DNA from 2 places in the Stenotrophomonas sp. LARHCG68 genome. Region 1 is predicted to be linked to the other one. Evidence: riboswitches for the same ligand, from Rfam matches in the RefSeq annotation. Region 1 holds a riboswitch; the other holds the start of a gene.
What was found. A riboswitch is a leader RNA that binds a small molecule or an ion and turns the genes downstream of it on or off. The one in region 1 is predicted to bind thiamine pyrophosphate.

Region 1 (3,405 bases):
GCTTGGCGTACTGGAACGGCTGGTTGATGCGGAACAGCGCCGCGCTCAACGTCAGCGCATCCGACGGGGTGTACTTGGCGCCGACCTCGACCTGGCGCGAGCGCACCGCCGGCAGGAAGGTGCCTTCATTGGTGGTCCAGAACGGTGCCTCCTGGCCGAGCGAAATGCCCTGCGCATAGCTGGCGTAGAGGTTGAGATCGTCGTTGGCGCTCCAGATCAGCGCGGTCTGCGGCAGGAAGCGCGACAGCCGGTTGCTGCGTTCCAGGTTGCCGCGCTTGTCGAAGGCGCGCTCGTCCAGGCGCACGAAGCGGCCACCGGCCAGCAGCTGCCAATCGTCGGCGAAGCTCACGCGGTCGAGCACGAACAGCGACTTCTGCGTGCTGTCCAGGCGGCGCACCGACGGGCCCGGCTGCAGGGGCGAGGGTGCGAACTGCGGCACGTCCTTGTCGTGGATGTTGGCGGTGCCCACGTACTCGTTGACGTTGCGGCGCTTGTCCACGGTACGGTCGAAGTAGTCCGCGCCCACGGTCAGCTGGTGCGCGACGTTGCCGGTGCTGAACTGGCCACGCAGCTCGGCGCGCAGCTGGCGGTTGCGGCGGGTGTCGTCCGGGCTGCGGTAGTCGTAGATGTCGTAGTCGCCGTTGGGTGCGAAATAGTTGCCCGGCACGCTGCCGTCGGCGCATTCGGCGGCGTAGTAGCAGCCGTAGGCGAAGGCGACGTTGTCGTCGATGACCGAGCGGCTGTAGCTGGCCGACACGCGTGACTGCCAGGCCTCGTTGAAGTCGAAGGTGTGCAGCGCGGTGAGGTTGGTGCTGTCGATGCCGACCGGCGCCTGCCATGCCTGGTGGCCGAGCATCTTCTTGCGGTCAACGTTGCGTGGCAGGGTGGTGGCGCCCAGCAACTGGTAGCCCGACGCCGAGCGCTGTGCGCTGGTCTGGTAGTTGGCATCCACTTCCAGCTTGCCGCGCTCGCCGATCAGCCAGTCGGTGGCCAGTGCGTAGAAGTTGCGGCGGCCGTCGGCATTGTCGATATAGGAGTTGCTGTCATCCCACGCGGCGTTGAAGCGCAGGCCGATGCGCGGCGTCACCCAATGGCCGACGTCGACCGCGGCATAGCGGCTGCCTTCCGAATCGGTGGCGAGGGTGACGGTGCGTACTTCGGCCGGGCGCTTGCCCACGTAGTTGATGACGCCGCCGGGGGCGATCACGCCAGCGGCCAGGCCAGCCTCGCCCTTGAGGATTTCCACCTGCTGCACGTTCTCCAGCGCCAGGCGCTGCTCGCCGGCCATGCTCAGGCCGTTGAAGCGGTAGCCGGTGGCCGTATCCAGCGCGAAGCCGCGGATGGCGATGTTCTGGTAATAGCCGACCGGCGCGTAGGCGTCGCCCAGCGACGCATCGTTGTAGGCCAGCTCGGACAGCGTGCGCACGTGGCGGCTGTCGAGCAGCTCGCGGTCCAGCACGGTGATCGACGCCGGGGTGTTCTTCCAGTCACCGGCGCCGAAGCTGTTGGACTGGGTGTTCCCGGCATGCGGCTGCTCGGCCTGCACGCGCACCGCGGCCAGCTCGGTGGGCGAGCGCTCGGCGGCGGTTTCGAGGTTGCTGGCGTACAGCGGCAGGGCCGCGCTCAGGGCAGCGCTCAACAGCGAGATTCGGTAGCAGCGGTTCATTCGTTTCGTCATCAGCCGGTGGGGGAGACGAAGCGAAGGCGCGCACGCGCAACCGGCCATGGAGGCGGTGTGCCTGCTGCTCAAAGCTCCCTACGCCGGTGCAAACCGGATCAGGTTCCAAGGGACTCTCTCAGCCTGCGAAAACCAGGCACCCCCGCTTCAGGCGCGTATTTGACCACAAACGGTACGGATTTGCGCCCCGTTGGTATTCAGGCAGCGGCGTGCAGGGCGGACAGCAGGGCCTGGCCGTCGGCGCTGCCGAACCAACGGGCATGGCCGAGCAGGAAGTCGTAGTAGGCGATGTCGGCATTGGCGGTGGAGCCGGTGATGCCGTGGAAGTACTCCACTTCGGACAGTGCGAAGTCCAAATGCACGACGGGCAGCAGATCGGCCAGCAGGTGTACCTGGGCGGCCGGGAGCGGGCGCACCTGCCGGTAGCCGTCGAGCAGGGCCAGTGCGGTATCCACATGCACGGCGGCCATGCCGCGCTCCAGTTCCAGCCAGGCGATGGCATTGCGCTCGATGGCGGTGGCCAGGTCGAACAGCGCGCTGGTCGGCGAGGCCAACCCGAAGTCGAGCACGCTGGCGATCCGCGTCGCCTCGCCCTCGCGCCGCCACAGCAGGTTGGATACATGCCAATCGTTGTGTGCCCACAGGCGTGGTTCGGCCTGCAGGCGCTCGGCCAGGCCGTTGTGCCAAGGCAACACGCTCTGCTGCAGCTCCTGTAGCCATGGGCGTCGGGACAGGTAGTCGTGCAGGGCCGGGCGCGTGGAGGCGTCGCGTGCCAGCAGCGCGATGGGGTCGGCACTGCGGATCAGCTCATCGCGGGCAATCAGGATGTGGGTGTCGCGTTGTGGCGCGGTGTAGCTCTCCGCTGCGTGGTGCAGCGTGGCCAGCATGCGACCGGCCTCGCGTGCCTGGGCGAGGTCGGTAAGCGGCGTCCATGATGGCGCATCGCGGTACAGGTCGTCCCCCTCGCCGATGGCATGCAGCTCGTAGGTCCAGCCTTCGTGCGCAAGGGCGGTGGCTCCGCTGCGGTCCGCCAGTACGTCAACCACGGGGACACCTGCCCGGGCCAGGTGCGCGATGAAGCGGTGTTCCTCGGCCAGCGTGGCGGCGGTGCGGACGCGGTGATGGTGGCGCTTGATGAAGACCCTGCCATTGACGCCTCGCGCGATGGCCGCGGCGGACATCGGGCGTGGGCTATGCCAGATCAGCGTTGCCGTGGCTTCCAGCTGTGGGAAGCGCGTCGCCAGCCATGCGATCTCGCTGGCGCTGATCGCAGGCCAGTCGGCCGGCACCTCGTCGTTGTTGAGGCCTTGGACGCGGTGAGGGGAGGTGGTCATGGCAAAGCGGGGTGGGCGTGGTGGTACAGGGGCGACAGGGTAGCGCGTCGGGCCGGCAGGGGGAGGGGGCGTGCGGCAACGCCCCTCTCCCGCATGCGGGGAGAGGGGCGCCATGCACGGATGACCGGAGTCCGAATGCGCGGGGCAGGGGAATGCCTCCCCTCCATTCCGCCTGGCCCGCAGAGGGTGGCCGACACGTTCATGCCCGCGGCCAACTGGGCGGAAGCCCCCTACAGGCAGGTGAAGCGGGACGTCATCGGATGCTGCAGTTGATCGTCTCGCCATTCCAGCTGCACGACATCCGGTTGCGTCCCGCGGCGGAGCCTCCAATCGGGACACCGTAGAGACGGGCGGATTCGATCCAGCGTTCCAGATTTCTCGAGCCTTCCCGGC
Region 2 (3,405 bases), on a different contig from region 1:
CCTTGCCTCAATCCCCGCCCACATTCCGAGCGGCTTCCTCGCGTGCATCCTCCTGCGCGGCCTGCTCGCGTTCGATCCAGGCCTCGATCAGGTGCCGTCCGCGCTGCGCCAGCCGCCGCTGGCGGTTGGACTCGGCGTCCAGCACGCGGTACAGCGACACCATCACCAGCACCATCAGCAGCGCGAACGGCAACGCGGCGATGGTGATCATGCCCTGCAGCGCTTCCAGCCCGCCGGCCAGCAGCAGCACCGCGGCGATCAGCGCCACCGCCACGCCCCACACCAGCTTGCGCGACAGCGGCGGGTCGCCGGCCTCGTCGGTGGACATGCTGGCCAACACCAGCACCGCAGAGTCGGCCGAGGTGACGAAGAAGATCATCAGCAGCACCAGTGCCAGGCACGACAGCAGCAGCGAGCCGGGCAGGCTGTCGAACAGGGTGAACAGCACCGTCTCGTAGCCGTTGCCCAGCGCCTGCACCAGGTCGGCGTGGCCGAACAGCTGCGACCACAGCGCGGTGCCACCGAACACCGAGAACCACAGGAAGCCGAGCACGGTCGGTGCCAGCACCACCCCGACCACGAACTCGCGCACGCTGCGACCACGTGACACCCGCGCGATGAAGGCGCCGACGAACGGCGCCCAGGCAATCCACCAGGCCCAGTAGAAGATGGTCCAGTCGGCCACCCAGGTGCTGCCGGAGAATGGCGACATGCGCAGGCTCATCGTCACCAGCTGGTTGAGGTAGGAGCCCAGCGTGGTGGTGAAGGTGTCGAAGATGAAGCCGGTCGGGCCCAGCACCAGCACCGCGGCCAACAGCAGCGCGGCCAGAGCCAGGTTGAAGTTGGACAGCCACTTGATGCCGCGCTCCACGCCGCTGGTGGTGGAGATCATGTACAGCACGAAGGCGACCGCGATCACCGTCATCTGCAGCGGGACATCGGCGGTGATGCCGAACACGCGCTGCAGGCCGGCCGAGATCTGGATGGTGCCGAAGCCCAGCGTGGTGGCGACGCCGATGGCGGTGGCCACCACCGCGGCGATGTTCACCAGCTTGCCGAACGCGCCGCGGTGATGGCGGCCGATCACCGGCTGCAGCATGTCGCTGATCAGTCCCCGGCCATTGCGGTTGTACTGGAACCAGGCCATCGCCAGCCCGATCAGCGCGTAGATCGCCCACGGGTGCAGGCCCCAGTGGAAGAACGCGTAGCGCATCGAGGCACGCGCCGCGTCCATGCCTTGTGGCGGCAGCCCTTCCGGCGGGGTGACGAAGTGCGAGATCGGCTCGGCCGCGCCCCAGAACACCAGACCGATGCCCATGCCGGCGGCGAACAGCATCGACAGCCAGCTGGCGCGCGAGAAGTCCGGCTCGGCGTCCTCGCCGCCGATGCGCAGGTTGCCGAAGCGGCCGAACGCCAGGTACAGCAGGAAGGTCAGGGTGAGGAACACGATCAACAGGTACATCCAGCCCGCGCCGCGCACGACATGCGTCAGCGTGGCCTGGACCACGTCGTTGAAGGGACCGGGCGCGATGCCGGCCAGGAGCACCAGTACGGCGACCAGTGCGATGGAAACACGAAACACCATGAAGGAGCGTCTCCGATCAAGAGCGATTGAGGGGAGCGAGCCGGGGCTTGCAGCGAGGGCCGGCGCCAGGGCCGGGCAGGGAAAGGTGGACGAGCACCGTGGCGCGGCCAGCAGGGCATCGCACCGGGGCGGGATGTTACTGAACGGGACGTCACGATTCCGTTAGCAGGCGATGACGCGGCGCACCGGGCCAGGTGTCACCGCTTTGTGGTCTAATGCCGCCCGAAGCGGGGGTACCGCGGCCATCGGGCCACGGTTGAGACATACCCTTCGAACCTGATCCGGCTCATACCGGCGTAGGGAAGCTTCGTGTGCCATGGCATGCGTTCCGGTCACAGGGGACAACCGCCATCGGCGTGCGCCTTCGCTTCGTTCCGTCATGCGAATCCCTCGCATGGCCCGCACCTCCCGGTGCGGCTCGACCAGGACGAATGCCGATGAACGCCCAGCCCAGCCTGCAGCAGCAGGCCCAGCAACTCTCCGAATCCGTGACCCAGCCGATCCCCGGCTCGCGCAAGATCTTCGTGCCCGGTTCGCGGGCCGACCTGCAGGTGCCGATGCGCGAGATCGCACAGACGCGCACGCCCACGTTGTTCGGCGGCGAGGAGAACCCCCCGATCACGGTGTACGACACCTCCGGCCCGTACACCGATCCGCAGGCGCGCATCGACCTGGCCGCCGGGCTGGCGCCACTGCGCGCACGCTGGATCCAGGAGCGTGGCGATACCGGGCAGCTGCCGGGCCTGAGCTCGGCGTTCGGGCGTTCGCGCGAAGGCAATGCCAGGCTCGATGCCGTGCGTTTCCCGGCGCGCGTGCTACCGCGTCGTGCCATTGGCGGTGCCAACGTCACCCAGATGCACTACGCGCGCCGCGGCATCATCACCCCGGAGATGGAGTTCGTCGCCATCCGCGAGAACCAGCGGTTGGAGGCGGTACGTGATTCCGGCCTGCTCGCGCAGCACCCGGGGCAGAGCTTCGGCGCCGACATCCAGAAGGTCATCACCCCGGAATTCGTGCGTGACGAGATCGCGCGTGGGCGCGCCGTGCTGCCCAACAACATCAACCACCCGGAAAGCGAACCGATGATCATCGGTCGCAACTTCCTGACCAAGATCAACGCCAATATCGGCAACAGCGCGGTGTCCTCGGGCATCGCCGAGGAAGTGGAGAAGCTGGTGTGGGCGATCCGCTGGGGCGGCGACACGGTGATGGACCTGTCCACCGGCAAGCACATCCACGAAACCCGCGAGTGGATCATCCGCAATTCCCCGGTGCCGATCGGTACCGTGCCGATCTACCAGGCATTGGAAAAGGTGGATGGTCGCGCCGAAGAACTCAACTGGGAGATCTTCCGCGACACCCTGATCGAACAGGCCGAGCAGGGCGTGGATTACTTCACCATCCACGCCGGTGTGCTGCTGCGTCATGTGCCGCTCACTGCCAAGCGCGTGACCGGCATCGTGTCGCGCGGTGGTTCGATCATGGCCAAGTGGTGCCTGGCGCACCACAAGGAGAACTTCCTCTACACGCACTTCGAGGACATCTGCGAGATCATGAAGGCCTATGACGTGTCCTTCAGCCTCGGTGATGGCCTGCGCCCGGGCTGCATCGCCGATGCCAACGACGCGGCGCAGTTCGGCGAACTGGAAGCGCTGGGCGAATTGACCAAAATCGCCTGGAAGCACGACGTGCAGACCATCATCGAAGGTCCGGGCCATGTGCCGATGCAGCTGATCAAGCAGAACATGGACAAGCAGCTGCACGAGTGCGGCGAAGCGCCGTTCTACACGCTCGGCCCGCTGACCACCGACATCGCGCCG

Region 2: linked by a shared signal. The riboswitch ahead of thiC (phosphomethylpyrimidine synthase ThiC) and the one ahead of ACIPR8_RS07745 (TonB-dependent siderophore receptor) in region 1 are both predicted to bind thiamine pyrophosphate.

What each region holds. Positions count from the first base shown of each region.
Region 1 is NZ_JBIXJV010000002.1:74,267-77,671, reverse strand. It holds gene ACIPR8_RS07745 (TonB-dependent siderophore receptor) at 1-1,666, opposite strand, end outside; TPP riboswitch at 1,737-1,832, opposite strand; gene ACIPR8_RS07740 (phosphotransferase enzyme family protein) at 1,876-3,012, opposite strand; gene ACIPR8_RS07735 (hypothetical protein) at 3,266-3,405, opposite strand, start outside.
Region 2 is NZ_JBIXJV010000001.1:550,020-553,424, forward strand. It holds gene ACIPR8_RS02390 (BCCT family transporter) at 8-1,585, opposite strand; TPP riboswitch at 1,805-1,906, shown strand; gene thiC (phosphomethylpyrimidine synthase ThiC) at 2,023-3,405, shown strand, end outside.